Regions from separate parts of the Thermaerobacter sp. PB12/4term genome, predicted to be linked through region 3. Evidence: riboswitches for the same ligand, from Rfam matches in the RefSeq annotation. Region 3 holds a riboswitch; each other region holds the start of a gene.

Region 1 (5,845 bases), 750 kb from region 3:
CCGGCCCGCAACCCCCGGCGCCGCTGCATCCGCGCGGTTCACCTTTCCTGGGACCCATCTTGCGTTCCCGGTAGAATGGAAAGCCCTTCCGGATCTGCCGTGCCCCCCGCCCCCAGGTGGTACAGCTCGTCCAGGAACGCTGCCTGGAACGAACCCGGCCCCGGGGTGCGTTCCGCCGCCCGCTGGGCGGCCAGGCCGTAGACGGCCATGGCCAGGGTGGCGTCCTTGAGGGGCGCCTCCGAGCCCGCCAGGAACACCGCCACCGCCGTGGTGGCCCCGCAGCCGCCGCCGGTGACCGCCGCCAGCCAGGGGTGGCCGTTGGCCACCCGCCAGACCTGACGGCCGTCGGTGACCAGGTCGACCGGGCCGCTGGCCACCACCACGCAGCGAAAGCGCCGGGCCAGTGCCTGGGCCGCCTCCAGCACCTCCCCTTCCTCCACCGCGCCGCTGTCGACGCCCCGGGTCCGGCCGGTTCCCGCCCCGGCCAGGGCCAGGATCTCGCCGCCGTTGCCGCGCACGGCGGTAACGCCCCCGGCCAGAAGGTCCAGGCACAGCCGGGTACGCAAGGGGGTGAAGCCGGCTCCTACGGGATCGACCACCACGGCCCGCCCGTGGCGGAGGGCCTCGGCCTGGGCCGCCTTGAAGACGGCTTCATCCCCTGCCCGCAGGCTGCCGATATTCAGGACTAGGGCCCCCGCCGCCGTAGCTATGGCGGGGAACTCTTCAGGTTCCGGCGCCATCAAGGGGGATGCCCCCAGGGCCAGGGTGATGTTGGCCGTCCAGTTCATCACCACATAATTGGTCAGGTGGTGGACCAGCGGCCGCTGTTGGCGGATCCGGGCTAGAACCCGGGCAGCTTCCTCCTCCCAGGTTCCGGGGGTGAAGGGGGTGAACGCTTCCGGCGCCTGCGGCTGGGGAGCGCCCGCCGTCATGGGGATCCCTCCTTTGCCATACCCGGGCAACCCGCCTGGCCCCGGCGCTCCCACCGGCCCGGGGACCCGGCGGAGCCGGGTTATTACGGTTCGCCGTGGGGGGAGCGCGGTCCCCCGCGGCGGGAGCGCGGGCTCTGGGAGCCTTCACGACCCGGGGCGGGAACCGGCTCCCCGTCGCTCTCCCGGGCCGGGGCGGGGAGCCAGCGCAGCAGCAGGCCTCCCACCAGGGCGCCCAGCAAGCTGCTGAGGGTGAAAGGGACCACGTAGAAGAACCAGGCCGCCTCTGCCTGGCCCAGCAGCCACCGGGCCACGGGGAAGGCGGCCAGGCCGCCCACCAGCCCTGTGCCCACCACCTCGCCCGCCATGGCCGCGGCGGGGCGCCGGGCGGCCCGGTAGGCGAGACCGGCCAGGGCGGCGCCGAAGAGGCTGCCCGGGAAGGCCAGCAGGGTGCCCAGCCCCAGCAGGTTGCGCAGGAGGCTGATGAGGAACGCCACGGTCACGGCGCCCGCCGGGCCGAACCAGGCGGCGGCCAGCACGTTGACGGCATGCTGCACCGGCGTGGCGGTGGCCACCCCCACCGGGACTCGGACCATGCCGGCCAGGACGGTGCCCAGGGCGATCAGCATGGCGGCCCGGACCAGCCGCCGGGTGCGGCCGGGGGGTGCGGTGGGCTGAGGTGCCGTCACCCCTCCTCACCGCCTTCGGCCGGCCGGCCCGGCGCATCAGCTGCCCCGGATGCGGCCTCCCAGGGGTAAAAGGAGCAGGTGGGGCCGTGGCCGCGGCCGATGGCGGGGGCATGGCGGATGGCCCCGGTGATGTAAACCTTGGCGGCTTGCAGGGCGTCCAGCACCCCGTACCCCCTGGCCAGGTAGGCGGTGATGGCGGCCGAGAAGGTGCAGCCGGTGCCGTGGGTCGAGCGGGTGGCGATGCGAGGCGCCCGCAGCAGGTGCCATTCCCGACCGTCGTAGACCACGTCCACGGCCTCGGCGGAATCTTCCGCCACGTGACCGCCCTTGACTACCACCCAGGCCGGCCCCAGCCCGTGGAGGACCTGGGCCGCCCGGCGGGCGTCGTCCAGCGTCCGGATGGGGACGCCGGCCAGTTCCTCCGCCTCGTGGCGGTTCGGCGTGATCACCGTCGCCAGCGGCAGGAGCAGCCGCCGCACCGCCTCCCGGGCCGGTTCGTCCAGGAGGGGGGCGCCGCTCTTGGCGATCATCACCGGGTCGACCACCAGGGGGAAGGGACCCAGCCGGTCCCGCCAGTAGCCGATGCGCTCGGCCACGGCCTCCACGATGGCGGTGGTGCCCAGCATGCCCGTCTTGGCGGCGTCGGTGCCGATGTCGTCCAGCACGGCGTCGATCTGGGCGGCCACCATCTCGGGGGGGACCAGGTGGACGTCCCGCACCCCCTCGGTGTTCTGGGCCGTCAGGGCGGTGATGGCCGAGGTGCCGAAGACCCGCAGAGCGTTGAAGGTCTTCAGGTCCGCCTGGATCCCCGCGCCGCCGCCGCTGTCGGAGCCGGCGATGGTCATGGCTCGGGGCGGGGGGGCCTGCGGTGGGGTGCCCGGGCCGGGCGCATGCGGGCGGGGAGCACCCGGACGGGGCGCACCGGGACGGGACTCAGCAGGGGTGGGCATGGTGGATCGCTCCCTTCCCACGGGTGGTGCGGGCTGGCGCGGGCGGGTGCCGCGGCAGGGCAGGGTGCGGCCGGCAACGAAAAGGGGCCGCGGGACGAACGCGGCCCAGGCGCCAGGAAGCGATCCAGAAGCTTCGTTGGAGCGGGACCGCACCGTTCCCTCCGGTGGCATTACCCACGTCAGGTTCGAGGGGTTCGAGCCGGTTGGCTCGTCTCAGCCGGCGTGGCGCCAGCACCCCCACGGTGCTACCATCATCTCCAGTATCCGGCCCGCGCCTGAGCAGGTCAACGGGGTGCCCGCCAGCCCTCCCGCGGAAGATCCGGCGCCAGAGATCCGGCGCCAGAGGGTGTCGGGGAAGGGACCTCGGTCCGCGGCCGGCCCGGGCCAAGGGCGGTCCCGCTTAGCGGCGGTGCCGGGCGTGGACACGAAAGCAGGGAGAAACGGGGGAACCAGCTTGCGCGAGCGATTGAAGCCGGTGGTCCGGGCGATGGCCCTGGGGCTGTTTGTGGTGATCGCCGCCCTGTGGCAGCGCCGCACGGGCGGATCGGTGGCCGGGCTGCTGGGGATGACGGTGTCCCTCGCCGGCGTCATCCTGCTGGGCGCCCTGGGGTTTGCGCGGCTCATGGGCGTGCTTGAGAGCGGCAGGCGTACCCGTGCCACCGGCGAAAGGGCCGGTCCCGCCAGCCGCCACGCGGGCGCCGCGAGCAGGGGTTCTTCGGGTGGAACGCGCTGGCCCGGGGCAAGCGAAAAGGAGCCCGCCCGCGGGAGCCTAGGCAAGGAGCGAGGTCGCCCGTGACCGCGGTGCTGGTGGCCCTGGCTGCCGGCATGGCGGCGGGGTTGAGCGGCCTCGGCAACCGGATTCCGGCGGCCTGGTGGAATGCGGCATCGCGCTGGACCCTGCGGATGCTGCTTTTCCTCATGGGCCTGCGGCTTGGCCTTGACCCGCAGGTGGGGTCCGGGCTGGCCCGGCTGGGCGGCCGGGCTGCGACCTTTGCCGTGGCCACGGCAGGAGGGGCCCTGCTGGCGGGACTGCTCGGTTGGGCGCTGGGGGCCGCCTTCCGCGCCCGCACCGCCTCGCGCCGGTCCGGCCGGGCCGGCGCCGAGCCCGGTGAGGTGCGCAGTCGAACCCGGCCCCGTCCCTTCGAGCGCTCTGGGAAGGCGGCGGGCCCGCACCTGATCCCTCCGGATCGCGCCGCCCAGGGGAGTCTCGCCCCCGAGGGAAAGACCGCTCGGCAGGACCCGATCCGTCGCGATCCCGGCGCCGCGGGGCAGGCCGCGGCCGCCGCGGACCCTGGCCGACCCGGCGAAGCCCTGCGCCTCAGCGCGGCAGCCGTCCTGGCGGTCGTGGGCGGGTGGCTGGCGGGGGGCGGGTTCGTCCACTGGGCGGGCGGCCTGGTGGACGGCGGTGCCGGGGCGGCGATGGCCGAGGGGACGGCAGCGATGGCCGGTGGGAAGGCGGCCATGGCCGGAGAAACGGCGGCGATGGCCGCCGGGGCGGCCGCGTCGCCCCAGCTGGTGGCCACCGCCGGGCGGCTGGCGACGGCCGGTTCCGGATACGCCCTGATCCTGCTCATGGTGCTCTACGGCTGCGAGTTCGGACGCCAGTGGCCGGCCACCCGGGAGAGCCTCCGGGCCGTTCGGGGGAAGGCCCTCCTGCTGCCCCTCCTGGGCGGGATGGGCAGCCTGGCCGGGGGCTGGCTGGCGGGCCGGCTGACCGGCGAGCCGCCCGCCCTGGCCCTGGCCGTGGCGGCCGCCTTTGGCTGGTACAGCATGGCAGGGGTACTGGTGGCCCAGCTGTGGGGACCGGCCGCCGGCGCCTTAGCCTTCCTGGCCAACGTGCTGCGGGAGCTTTTGACGGTGGTGGCGGTGCCCTTTCTGGCGCGCCTGGCAGGCCGGCGGAGCTGGCTCGCCGTCCTGCCGGGCGGCGCCACCACCATGGACACCACCCTGCCCATCATCGCCGCGGCGGCGCGGGATGCGGGCACCACGGCCCTGGCCTTCGTCCACGGGCTCATCCTCACCCTGCTGGCCCCCGCCCTGATCAGCTGGCTGGCGGGCTTTTAAGCCCTTGCCGGTCAAGGCCCCTGTTTTCAGTTTCCAGCGCCACCCACCCCCCGGTCCGGGACCCCGTTTGTCGGGTCCCCCGCTTGTCGGGGACCCCGTTGCCCAGCTTTTCCCTTACTCCGTTGCGCCCTCCGTGACACCTGCCCGGGGCATGCGACATACGCCTATCGGGGAACCCCAAACGGGGGGGCGAACAAGGACCATGGCGCTGGACGTTGGCCAACTGCTGGCAGGGCTGCGTTTTCATCTGACGGGTGATCCCCTTCCCCCACGGGTCGGTGAGATCCGCTCCCACTCCGCTCGGGTGGAACCCGGCGACCTGTTCGTCGCCATCCCCGGCCGCCGCCATGACGGCGCCGCCTTCGCCGGAGAGGCACTGCGCCGCGGCGCGCGGGTGGTGATGGCCCAACAGCCCCCGGCCCAGACGCTGCCTCCCGGTGTCAGCTGGCTTGAGGTGCCCTGTGCCCGCTCGGCCCTCTCTCGCCTGGCGGCCAATCGCTACGGCCACCCGTCCCGCCAGCTGGTGGTGGTGGGCGTCACCGGGACCACCGGCAAGACGACCACCACCCTGCTGCTCTACCACCTTTTGAGCGCCGCGGGGATCCCGACGGGCCTTATCGGGTCGCTGGAGGTGCGCGCCGGCGGCCACCGTGGCCCCGGCAACCTGACCACTCCCGACCCCCTCGACCTGCACCGCTACCTGCGGGCCATGGTCGACGCCGGCTGTCGGGTGGCGGTGATGGAGGTCTCATCCCAGGGCGTCGACCAGCGACGGGTCGACGACGTGGCCTTCGATCTGGGCGTGGTGACCAATCTGGCCCCCCTGGAGCACCTGGAATACCACCCCACCTACGAGCACTACGCCGCGGCCAAGGGGCGGTTCGTCGCCATGGTCCCGCCCGACGGCGGGATGCTGATGCACGAGGGGGAGGCCGCCTTGCGCCTCGGTCCTTATGCCCAGGCGCCGGTGGTCCTGTTTGGGCGCGGGCCCGAGAGCGCCCTACGCCTTATGGAGGAAAGAGTCGCTGCGGCCGATTCCCCGTTCCCTAGCCAAGGGCCGTCCGCCCTCTGGACGAACCGGCTGCGCCTGCGGCTGCCGTCGGCTTGGCCGCCGGGGCCCACCGGGCGCCTAGGGCAGGTTCTGACTGGCCTGGTTCCTTGGCCGGCTGGTTGGCTCCACGCTGCCGATGGGCATAGCGTGGCGTCGGATCTC
Region 2 (5,845 bases), 770 kb from region 3:
CGACCGCCGGGTCGTGGGTCACCAGCAGAATGGTATGGCCCTGCCGGTGGAGGGTCGCGAAAAGCGCGAGAATCTCGGCGCTCGTGACGCTGTCCAGGTTGCCCGTCGGCTCATCGGCCAGCAGGACCGCCGGTCCGTTGGCCAGGGCCCGGGCGATGGCCACCCGCTGCTGCTGTCCTCCGGACAGCTGGTTGGGGAAGTGCTCCTCCCGGCCCTCCAGGCCGACCCGGTGCAGGAGTTCCCACGCCCGTTCCCGGCGCCGGCGCCGGTCGACGCCGGCGTAGGCCAGGGGCAAGGCCACGTTCTCCCACACCCGGTAGCGGGGGAGGAGGAAGAAGCGCTGGAAGACGAACCCGAACTGGCGGTTCCGCAAGCGGGCCAGTTCGGTCTCGCTGAGCCCGCCGACCTCGCGTCCCATGAACCGGTAGGACCCGGCGGTGGGACGGTCGAGGCATCCGATGATGTGCAGCAGCGTCGACTTCCCGGACCCGGAAGGCCCCATCACCGCGGTGAACTCGCCTTCGTCAACGGTGAGGTCGACCCCGCCCAGGGCCGTTACGCGCCCCTGGCCCATGCGGTAGACCTTCTCCACGCCCTGCAGTTCGATGAGCGCCATGGGGATTGCCGTCCTCTACACCTCAGGCTGGTATCCGTGGCACCTCAGTCCCTGGCCCCTGGTTCCCCATCGTCTCCCGCTGCCTCCTGGCGTTCACGGGCCACGACCCGCACGGCCTCGCCCGGGCGCAAATCCGCGGGCGGGTCGACGGCCACCCAATCCTCCGGTGCGAGCCCGGACCGCACCTCCGCCCACTCCGCGTCGCTGATGCCCACTTCGATCGGGCGGCGGACGGCTCGCCCGTCGCGGATCACCCACACCTCGGCACCGTCGGTCCCCACCAGGGCGGAGAGGGGTATCGCCAGGGCCTGCCGCGCCTCCACCACGATCTCCAGATTGACGGTGTAGCCGGGCTTGAGGGGCGTTCCCCGAGGCAGGGCGACGGTCACGGGTACTCCGGTTTCCTGCCGCCCGCCCATCCCCGCCCGCGTGACGACCAGCGCCCCGACCCGGTCGACGGTCCCCTCCCACGTGGCGTCTGGGAATGCATCGCTGAGGATGCGGACCTTCTGCCCGGACCGGACCCGCACCCCGTCCAACTCGGGAACGACCAGGTCGACCACCAGCTCCTCCAGGGTCCCGACCGTCACCAGCGGCCCGCCGGCGCCCTGCAGCAGGTCTCCCTCCGGGTCCGCGACCTGCAGCACCACGCCATCCAGTTCACTCCGGACCTCCGCCCCCGCCAGCTGGCGCTTTGCCTGTTCCAGTTGCAACCGGGCTTGTTCCACCCCCAGCTGGGCCAGCTCCACCTGCAGCTCCGCCTCCTCCTCCGGTACGCTGCCGATGCAGGTGTCCGGCGGGGCCGGTTCGTCCCGTGGACCCTGGGCGGCCTCGCCGCGGCTGCCGTTCTCGCGGGCACATGCCCTGGCTCGTTCCAGCTGGCCTCGGGCGCGCCGGTGCTCAAGCTGAGCCCGCTGCAGGGCGAGTTCGGCCTGGCGCACCTGACCCTCCAGCTCGCCGGCGGCGTACCGGACCAGGACGTCACCCTTCTTGACCGTCTGGCCTTCCTCCACCGGGATCGACTCGACCGCTAGCCCCGGCCGGGGCAGCACCTTCTGCTGGTGGCGGGGGGCGACGCGGCCGCTGGCGAAGATGACGTCCTCCATGGGGCGTCGCTGGGGGTGAACGGCCTGGATGGGACGGCCGTCTGGATGGCGGGACCGGGCGATGGCCACGCCGACCGTGCCTGCCGCTGCCGCCGCCAGCAGCAGATAGACCACCAACAGCCGCCAAACCCGTCTATTCATAGCGAAGTGCCTCCATGGGGTCGAGGCCCGCCGCCCGCCGTGCCGGGTAGATGCCGCAGACCACCCCGACGAAGAGCGAGAACAGCACCGCCACCACCACGGTGGGAACCGACACCCGCGGCGGCCACCCCGCCAGGGCGGCGATGACCCAGGCCAGTCCGGATCCCAGGCCGATGCCGACGAGCCCTCCCGTCCCGGTGATCAACATCGCCTCGATGAGGAACTGAAGAAGAATGTTGCCGCGCGTGGCCCCCAGGGCCATCCGCAACCCGATCTCCCGGGTGCGTTCGGTGACCGAGACCAGCATGATGTTCATCACGCCGACGCCTCCCACCACCAGGGCGATCCCGGCGATGGACCCGACGACCACCGTCAAGAGGGCGGTCACCTGGCCGATGGCGCCTGCCAGCTCGGACAGGTCCAGGGTGCGGAAGGCGCCGCGCTGACCCGTCACCCGCTCCAGGTGGGCGATGGTGCGCCGGGCAATGACGTCCCGATCCTCGCCCGGTTCCGGCACCACGGCGACGTAGGCGACCACGGGGGACCGGCCCGTCAGGGTGGGCCAGGTGGAGAGGGGGACGTAGCCGCTACCCCGTAATCCTTCCCCTAGTGCCGAGACGAAGCCTGCCAGCGCCGCCGGCACCTGCGAGCGGACGACGCCCGCGACCCGGTAGGGGATGCCGTCGACCCGGATCACCTGCCCCACCACCGCCGCGGGATCCTCACCCGGAAACAGCCGGCCGGCCGCCGTCTCGTCGAGGACGATGACGCGCCGGGCGCCCCGGTCGTCGGCTTCGGCCCAGAACCGCCCGGCGAGGAATTCCAGGGGGTCCGTCAGCGGGTAGGCAAAGGTGGTGCCCGTCACCGTCAGCTCTACCTCTTCGCCCCGGAAGCGGGCGGTGGCGGCGGTCACGTCGGCGGTGACGACCCCGTGCACCCCGGGGAGGCGGCTCACCTGCTCCAGGGTCTGTTCGGTCAAAAGCCCCTGGGAATTGCCCAGTTCGTCGAAGTCTGCGGGGAGGATCTGGACGGCCTGGGCGTCGACGGCCCGCAGGGTGGCGGTGATCCGGTGGCGAGCGCCGTCGCCGATGGCCACGACCGCGATCACCGCCGCGACGCCGATGACCACCCCCAGCATGGTCAGGAAGGTACGGAACTTGTGCGCCCACACCCCTTGCCATGCGGCACGGAACGCCTCCCCAAGACTCAAGCCGGTTCCTCCCCGTCGCGGCCACCCCAACCCGTGCCCGACCATCGGGTCTTCCGCCTGGGGAACATGGCCCGATCGAGTTTCCATCCAACGACGAAGAGAGCCGAGAGGGCCAGTACCGTGAAGATCCACCCGGGAACGCCGACGGGCACCACGTCCGCCTCCTGCTATCGGTGGGCATGGGCTCCCATCGTACGGCCCCAGTGTGCGTCACATGCGCAATGTGCCTACTGGGGCACGCCGCTGCCGGGCACGCCTCCGGGGGCCGCCGGCAAGGTACCGGGGTTCGGCAGCAGGCTCCCCAGCCCGGCGCTGACCACCGCGATCAGCAGCCACCCGGCCACCGCGACGCCGATGCCCCAGCGCGCACTCCGCCGCGCCGCGGCCCCGAGGCCGATCCCCAGCAAGACCGTGCTCCAGAGGGTGAAGAGCTCGACGTGCCCGAAAACTCCGGCCAGAAACGACCCCGGCTCGCCGGGCACGACGACGGCCAGGCTCGTCGGGACCACCCCGGGCATGGCCAGCGGGTCGAACAGGCCGGACGCGACCAGGACCGCCAAGAGCACCGTTCCGAAGACGTGGGGCAGATGGGCATACGCCGTCAGGGAGAAGAGTTGCGAGAAGGGCAAGACCGCCCGCGCGGCGGCTGCCACGATCCACGTCACGGCGGCCGTCATCAGGACATCCAGGAAGGGCCCGAAGAAACCCGACGCCGTCGCGCTCACCATCATCACGGTGCCAGCGAAGGAGGCCACGGCGCTGGGGTCGCCCATCGGATTCCCGGCCTGTCCGGACAGTTCCTCGATCCGGGCAAGCACGACATCCGACGTCGCGGAGGCGACCACCCAGCCGCCCACGGCGCCAATGACGCCGAACAGCAGCAGCGGCATGAACCACGGCTGCTTCGCCGGGAACGCCGCGAAGGTGGCGGTGGGGTTCGCCAGCATCCCGCCCAGCGCCCGCCAGAGGGGCACGGGACGCCGTTCTTCCTGCTCCATGGACGCATCCCCCATCGACGTTGGTCTGCCCACCCCTTTCTAGATCGCGATGGGAGCATCCTGCCACCTGGAAGCGCGTGGGTGAGATGGAGGCCGATTTCCTGCCAGGCCGCCGGCCTCGCGGAGACCCGGGAAGGAGTGTAGGGCGCCGTGGGGTATGAATACCCCTAAAGAGACCGCGGGGGGAGTCCGGGGCAACCGGGCTGAGAGGGCGACTGGGACGGCGTCGCCGACCCCCATCACCGGATCCGGATCATGCCGGCGTCGGGAATGCGGTCGCATGGCGAGCCAATCACCGCTCCATCGCCTGCTTCCCGCCGCCGAGCCCTTCGGCGGCGTTTCCTTTTCCCGAGTTCGACCATGGAGGAAGGGGGCATCAGGACGAGTGGTCACCGATGCAGGCGGAACCGCACCGTTTCACCAGCAGCTGGAGGAACGCAGCCGGCCCGTATGGGATGCGATCTTCGAGCTTCCCTTCGTCCGCGAAGTGGGGGACGGGACGCTGGCGCTGGAGAGATTTGCCAATTTCATCGCCCAAGACGTGCTCTATTTGGATCAGTTCGCCCGGGTCCTGGCCCGGGGGGCGACGCTGGCGGACACGCCGGTAACCCGCGAGATGTTCCTCCGCCACGCGGCCAACGTGGGGCGGGTCGAGGAGCGGCTGCATGAGGACCTGGCGCCACGCATCGGCTTGGACGTGGAAGCGGTCAGGCAACAGGAACCCGCGCCGGTCACCGTGGCGTACACCGATCACTTGCTCCGGGTGGCCCATACGGGCACGTTGGGGGAACTGGTCGCCGCGGTCCTTCCCTGTTACTGGGTCTACGCCCGGGTCGGCGAACGGCTGGCACGCCGGCTGCCCGACCACGATGTGTACCGGCAGTGGATTCTCGCGTATGCCAGTCCGGAATTCCACCGCAGCGTGGACGAACAGCTGGCCCTCGTGGACCGCCTGGCCACCTTGGCCGGTGCTGACGAGCGCCGCCTGATGCATCAATGGTTCCTGCGCAGCTTGCGATACGAGTGGATGTTCTGGGACCAGGCCTATCGGACCCTCCGCTGGCCCGTGGCCCCGTGATTCAGGGGCGGGAGGATTCCGGGCCGGCGCGGCGAATACGGCCATCGCGGCAGATTGTGACTCGCTTCACAAACCCGATTGATTGTGGAAAGGTCGTTCCATGTCTCCTTCGGGGCAGGGTGAGGTCGCCGGTCCGTACGAGCCGGAGGCGGCGACCAATTCCCGACCGGCGGTGATGCGTGGCGCCCCTGGCGCCACGACGAGCCCGCGAGCCGCCGGGGCGGCTTCTCCGATGCCGCTCGGGGCAGGAGCCGGTGCGATCCCGGCGCCGACGGTACAGTCCGGATGGGAGAAGGAGGCAGGGGCTGAGGCTGCCCGCGTCGACCGGTCAGTCCACGGTTCCCCCTTCGTCCCCTTCGTGCGGTCCCGACAGCACCTGAGGCTTTGGGGCCCATCCCATTCTTTCCCCATCTCCCTGCTCCCGAGGAGGTTGGCTGGGAACGGTGCGCGTCCGCCCGGCTGGTCGGGTGTCGCAGGCCCGTCAGGGCGGGCCGCCGGTCCTGCCGCCAGGGGGTGAGGTGCGTGACGCCGTCCATCGCCGGGACCGGTGGCCGGGGAGCCCCGCCAGCGGGTGAGCCCTCCGGCGTCCTCGCCGCTTGCCGTCGTGACGACTGGCCGGTGACCGACCGGGCGTTCATGCGTCGTGCCTTGCGGCTGGCCGCCCGGGCCCGCGGCCGGACCCATCCCAATCCCATT
Region 3 (5,845 bases):
CCCCGCCTCCTTCACCGCCTGCTGGATGGCCTTCATGCGCTCTTCGGGCAGCGTGCCGGTCCGGAAGAACTCGGCCTCGGCCGGGTAGACGTGCTCGTCCATGATGGCGCGGGTGCGTTCCAGGACGGCTTCCTGCTCGGGGGTCGGCCGGAAATCGTACACGAGCATCACCCCGGTGGCGCTTCGCGCAGCGGGCCCTCGCCCGAACCGCCGCCTTCCGGCGGGCGGGCCGCCCGGCGGTAGGAGTTGGCTTCGCTGCCGAGAAGGAAATACCTGCATGCCCGGCGCCGGCCGGGTGGCGGCCCGTCTCCGGCCGCCCGGCCGGGTGGAAGGAGGCGGCCGTCACGTGGGCGTTCTCGATCGTTTCCGGCTGGACGGGAAAGTGGCCCTGGTCACCGGAGGCAGCCGCGGCCTGGGCCTTCAGATCGCCCAGGGTCTGGGGGAGGCCGGGGCGGCCGTGGCGATCACGGCCCGCAAGGAGGAGGGCCTGCGCGAAGCGGAGGAGCAGCTGCGCTCCCAGGGGATCCGGTGCCTGGCCCTGCGCTGCGACGTGACCGACTACGACCAGGTGGTGGCCACCGTCAACCAGGTGGTCGAAGCCCTGGGTGGCCTGGACATCCTGGTCAACAACGCGGGGGCCACCTGGGGCGCCCCCCTGTTCGAGATCCCCCTGGAAGCCTGGGACAAGGTGATCCGGACGAACCTGCACGGCACCTTCTACATGAGCCGCGAGGCGGCCCGGGTGATGGTGGACCGGGGCCGGGGAGGCCGGATCATCAACGTCGCCTCGGTGGCAGGCCTGCGGGGCAGCGACCCGCGGGTGATGCAGACCCTGCCCTACAACACCTCCAAGGCCGGGGTGATCAACTTCACCCGCGACCTGGCGGCCAAGCTGGCGGAATACGGCATCACGGTGAACTGCATCGCGCCCGGGTTCTTCCCGACCAAGATGACCCGGGGCATCCTGGCCCAGTACCGGCCCCTCATCGAGCAGTCCGTTCCCCTGCGGCGGCTGGGCGGCGAGCGGGACCTGCAGGGCGCGGTGCTGCTGTTCGCGTCCGAGGCCGGGTCCTACATCACGGGCCAGGTCCTGGCCATCGACGGGGGGATCACGGCCGTCTGAGGGCGCGGGCGGCCGGCGGCGGCCGGGCCTGAAAGCCCGGTGGGCGGGGGGGCCCGGGCGGCGTCCCCGGCGGCGGGTGGCACGCACCGCCGGCACCGCCCGGGAGGGGCACGGCCGCGAGGACGCGGGCCAAGGAACACGGGCCCGGAGGGCCGGGACCGCTCCAGACCGCCCGCCCCCACTTCCCGTCCCGGCCCGGAGCCTGGCCGCCGTTGACGCCCGCCGTGCCCGGGCCTATGATCAGGGTGAACAAGACCATCGGGAAGTCGGTACCGGGGGTGCCCTCACGGGCTGAGAAGCGCCGGGAGCCGGGACGCGGCACCGCGCTACCCTTCGGACTCGATCCGGGTCATACCGGCGTGAGGAAGGTACCGCATGACCGCCTGGGGCGGCTTCACGCGACCCACCTCCAGCCGGGGGTGGGTTTTCTTTCCTCTGCCTCCCGCCGGACCGGAACGGGCAGGTTCTCCCTGCCATCCCGGCCGGGGGGTGCGCCTCGCCGGCCCCGCGAGCCCCCGGTTCCGTCCCGGAACCGCAAGGGGGGCTCGCCATGGCCGGTTCGTCCCGTCACCTGCAGTTCCGCGAGATCGTGATCCTCACGTTCATCGCGGCCGCCTGTTCCGTGGTGTTCATCAACGCCTGGGGGTTGTGGTCGCTGGCCCAGGCCGTCCATCCCGTCCTGGCCGAAACCACCTACGGCATCTGGTTTGTCGCCAGCACCCTGGCCGCCTACATCATCCAGAAGCCGGGGGTGGCCTTCGTGGCGGAGCTGGCTGCGGCCGCGGGCGAGCTGGTCCTGGGCAGCCCGGACGTGCTCTGGGTGCTGCTGTACGGTGGGCTGCAGGGGCTGGGGGCCGAGGCGGCCTTCGCCCTGCTCCGCTACCGGCGGTTCGACCTGCCGGTGCTGGCGCTGTCCGGCGCCCTGGCCGCCGTCGCCAGCATCCCGCTGGATGCCGTCACGGGGTACTTCACCGGCATGCAGCCGGGCGTGCTGGCGGGCGCGGTGGCCGTACGGCTGCTCAGCGGCGCCGTGGTGGCCGGTGTCTTCACCAAGGTGCTGGTCGACGGCCTGGCCCGCACCGGGGCCCTCAACGGCTTTGCCGTGGTGAGGAACCGGCGGGACCGGGGCGCAGGGCTGGCGGGCTGAGATGGGGCGGCATGCGGTGCGGTCGGGCGCCCCGGCGGGCCCGGCGGCCAACCCCCCAGCGGCCACCCCTGGGCCGGCCGGCGGCTCGACCCCGAACCCGGTGTCCCCGGGCCAGGGGCTGCCGGAGCCGTCGCGGGCGGCGGCTGCCTGCCGCGATCTGACCATCCGCTACCCGGACCGGCGCGACCCGGCCCTGCGGGGCGTGAGCCTGTCCATACCCGCCGGGCAACGGGTGCTGCTCCTGGGCCCCAGCGGCTCCGGTAAGAGCACCCTGGCGCTGGCCCTGGCCGGGTTGATCCCGGCCGTGGTGGAGGCCGAGGTGAAGGGGATCCTGGAACCGGCGCGGCAGGCCGGCGTGCTCTTCCAGGACCCCGAGGCCCAGTTCTGCCTGTTCACCGTGGACGAAGAGGTGGCGTTCGGCCTCGAGAACCGGTGCGTGCCGCCGGCGGCCATGCCGGCCCGGGTGGCCCGGGCGCTGGCGGCCACGGGCCTCGACGTTCCCTTCGGGCACCCGATCCACGCCCTCTCGGGCGGGCAGAAGCAGCGCCTGGCCCTGGCGGCAGTGCTGGCGCTGGAGCCGGACATGCTCATCCTGGATGAGCCCACGGCCCAGCTGGATCCGGCAGGGCGGGCCCTGGTGCTGGAAAACCTCTACGGCCTGGGGCGGCAGGTCACCGTCCTGGTGGTCGAGCACAACCTGGACGGGGTGGTGGACTGGGTCGACCGCGTGGTGCTGCTCGGCCCCTCGGGCACCCTCCTGGCCGACGGCCCGCCGGACCGGGTCCTGGCTGAGCAGCGGGCCGCCCTGGACGCCTTCGGCATCTGGCGGCCCCGCTCCTGGGGCCCCTTCTGGGTACCCCAGGTAGAGGCGTTCCGCCGGTCCGCGCCGCCCGCCGCCCTACCCGGTGCCGCCTCCGGCCGGGCGTCCGGCCCGGCGCCGGCGGGAACGGAGTGGACCGGCGCGGGCGAGCAGTCCCTGGGCGCCCCAGCCATCGCACCGCAGGCGGAGGTGCCTTCCAGTCTGGACGGGGCAGCCTCCCCAGGCTCTGGCCCAGGCTCCGCGGGGGCGGCGGCCGGCTTCCCCGGAGCGAGGAACGGGCCCGGCGCGCTCCCGGGCCGGTCCGCCCTGCCCCTGGTGCGGATGGAGGGCGTCACCGCAGCCCACGGCTCGCGCACCGTCTGGTCGGGGGTCAGCCTGACCCTCCGGCCGGGGGAGTGGGTGGCCGTACTGGGCGCCAACGGCAGCGGCAAGTCGACCTTCCTGCAGGTGGCCGCGGGCCTGCAACCGCCCGCCGCCGGCCGGGTCGTCCACGGGCCGGCCCTCAAGGGGCGGCCCGGCGAGACCGCCCGGATCGGCTTCGTGTTCCAGAACCCCGAGCACCAGTTCGTCACGGACACCGTGCACGACGAGATCGCCCTGGGCGGGCGGCTCGCAGGTGTGCCGGAGGCGGAGCTGGCAGCCCGGGTGAAGGCCCTGATCCAGCGATTCGGGCTGGAGGGGCTGGAGGCCGTTCATCCCTACACCCTCTCCCAGGGCCAGAAGCGGCGCCTCAGCGTGGCCAGCATGCTGGTGGTGCCGCGGCCGCTGCTTTTCCTGGACGAACCCACCTTCGGCCAGGACGCCCGCACGGCGGCCGCCCTCCTAGGGGAACTCATGGAAGTGTACCGGCAGGGAACCACCCTGGTCATGGCCACCCACGACCTGGAGCTGGCGCTGGCCGTGGCGACCCGGGTGCTGGTCTTCGGCCAGGGCCGGCTGCTCTATGACGGCCCGCCGGCAGGCCTGGCGGACGACCCGGCCGCGGCGGCCGCCGCCGGGCTGAGGGGCCTGGCGGGCCCGGGGACGGTTCCCGGCGACGGGGTGGCGCCCCCGGGACGGCCGCCGGCCTGCCCAGGCCGGCGCGCGGCGGCAGGCTCCGGCCCGTCCCGGGCGGATCGACCTTCGCCGGGGGGCCCGCCGGCGGGGTCGCCGGAACCCGGGCCGGCGGAGGCCGGCGCAGGGACCCCGGGCGCGCTGCCCGGGGCCGGTGGGCGGTCCTGGCTGGGGCGGGTTCATCCGGCGTGGAAGCTGGCGGCCCACCTGGCTGCTGCCGCCCTGGTGCTGGCGACGGGCGATCCGGCGGCGCTGGCCCTGCTGCTGGCGGTGCCCTTGCTGCTGGGCTGGATTCTGGGCGGGCTGGGACTCCGGCGCTGGCTGGTGTCCATGGCGCCCTTCGTCCTGGTGGCCGCCACCCGCATCTGGACGCTGGGCGCCTTCGGCCGAGGCGAGCACGTGGTGGGGCAGGTGCTCTGGTACCGGTTCACGGCCGAGGGACTGGAACACGGGCTGGTGGTGGGCCTGCGCCTGCTCACCCTGGGTGCCCTGGGCGTGCTCTACGCCCGTACCACCGGCCTCAGCGAGCTGGTGCTGGGCCTGGTCCAGCAGTGGCGGCTGAGCCCCCGCTGGGCTTACGGCCTCCTGGCGGCCCTGCGCTTCGTGCCGCTGTTTCAGGAAGAGCTCGGCCGGGTGCGCCAGGCCTTCCGGGTACGGGGCCTGCTCGAGCGGGGTCCCGCCGGGCGCCTGCGGGCCCTCTATCGGTATAGCCTGGCTCTGCTGGTCCACGCCATCCGCACGGCCGAGGTAGTGGCCGTGGCCCTCCAGGCCCGGGGCTTCGACGGCAGCCGCCACCGCACGTACTATCGCACCCTGCCGGCAGGGTGGCGGGAAGCGGGGTACGCCGCCCTGCTACTGGGAGCCGGTGTGGCGGCCTTGATGGCCGCCCGCGGGCTGCAAGGGAGCTTGCCGTAGGGACGGGAGCTTGTCACAGGGGGGATGGGCTTTGATGAACCGGCGCAACGGGCAGCAAGGGAAAGGGCAGGGTCCCGGAGGGGGTCCGGGTCAGCCGCCGTCGGGCCCGCCATCAGGCCGCCAGCAAGAGCGCGCCGGCGTGGAGCAGGGTGCCGGCGAGCCCGCAGGCCTGGCGGCCGAGCTCTGGCGCCAGAACCAGGACCTGGCTGCCGGCTGCCTGGACCATCCCTTCGTCCAGGGCATCGCCCGGGGCGACCTGCCCCGCAGCAAGTTCATCTGGTACGTGGGCCAGGACGCGACCTACCTGGAGTCCTTTGCCCGCGCCTATGCCCTGGCCATCGCCAAGGCGCCGGACCGGGAGACCATGGTGACCTTTCACCGCTTGCTGCAGGGCGTGCTGCAGGAGCTGCGGCTGCACCACGGCTACGCCGCCCGCTGGGGAGCCGTCCTCCATCCCGAACCCTCCCTCGCCACCCGGGCCTACACCGGTTTCCTGCTGGACGTGGCCTGGTCCCGGGGCGTGGGGGCTATCGCGGCGGCCATGACCCCCTGCATGCGGCTCTATGCCTTCCTCGGCCGGTCCCTCCTGGGCCGGGTCGCACCCGGCAACCCGTACCGGGAATGGGTGGAAACCTACGGCAGCCCGGATTTCGCGGCGCTGGCCGCGCAGCTGGAGGGAGTTCTCAACCGGTGGCACGGTGAAGCGGGCGGCCCGGCCGGGGTGGCCCCCCTCTACCGCACGGCCATGGAGCTGGAACGGGCCTTCTTCGATGCGGCCTGGCACGCC

Evidence for each region. Region 3 has a riboswitch for thiamine pyrophosphate ahead of DYI95_RS06595 (ECF transporter S component). Riboswitches for the same ligand answer to the same signal wherever they lie in the genome.
Region 1: another riboswitch for thiamine pyrophosphate. It lies ahead of thiD (bifunctional hydroxymethylpyrimidine kinase/phosphomethylpyrimidine kinase); the one in region 3 lies ahead of DYI95_RS06595 (ECF transporter S component).
Region 2: another riboswitch for thiamine pyrophosphate. It lies ahead of tenA (thiaminase II); the one in region 3 lies ahead of DYI95_RS06595 (ECF transporter S component).

Annotation. Positions count from the first base shown of each region.
Region 1 is NZ_CP048407.1:2,334,811-2,340,655, reverse strand. Features, by position in the region: gene thiM (hydroxyethylthiazole kinase) at 39-932, opposite strand; gene thiW (energy coupling factor transporter S component ThiW) at 1,016-1,618, opposite strand; gene thiD (bifunctional hydroxymethylpyrimidine kinase/phosphomethylpyrimidine kinase) at 1,615-2,568, opposite strand; TPP riboswitch at 2,708-2,817, opposite strand; gene DYI95_RS09775 (hypothetical protein) at 3,023-3,364, shown strand; gene DYI95_RS09770 (lysine exporter LysO family protein) at 3,361-4,632, shown strand; gene DYI95_RS09765 (Mur ligase family protein) at 4,835-5,845, shown strand, end outside.
Region 2 is NZ_CP048407.1:2,353,515-2,359,359, reverse strand. Features, by position in the region: gene DYI95_RS09870 (ABC transporter ATP-binding protein) at 1-616, opposite strand, end outside; gene DYI95_RS09865 (efflux RND transporter periplasmic adaptor subunit) at 661-1,863, opposite strand; gene DYI95_RS09860 (ABC transporter permease) at 1,856-3,073, opposite strand; gene DYI95_RS09855 (hypothetical protein) at 3,070-3,225, opposite strand; gene DYI95_RS09850 (YIP1 family protein) at 3,301-4,086, opposite strand; TPP riboswitch at 4,243-4,359, shown strand; gene tenA (thiaminase II) at 4,457-5,149, shown strand; gene ribD (bifunctional diaminohydroxyphosphoribosylaminopyrimidine deaminase/5-amino-6-(5-phosphoribosylamino)uracil reductase RibD) at 5,672-5,845, shown strand, end outside.
Region 3 is NZ_CP048407.1:1,584,945-1,590,789, reverse strand. Features, by position in the region: gene DYI95_RS06605 (acyl-CoA dehydrogenase family protein) at 1-168, opposite strand, end outside; gene DYI95_RS06600 (SDR family oxidoreductase) at 347-1,123, shown strand; TPP riboswitch at 1,388-1,507, shown strand; gene DYI95_RS06595 (ECF transporter S component) at 1,674-2,270, shown strand; gene DYI95_RS13085 (ATP-binding cassette domain-containing protein) at 2,287-5,058, shown strand; gene DYI95_RS06585 (TenA family protein) at 5,198-5,845, shown strand, end outside.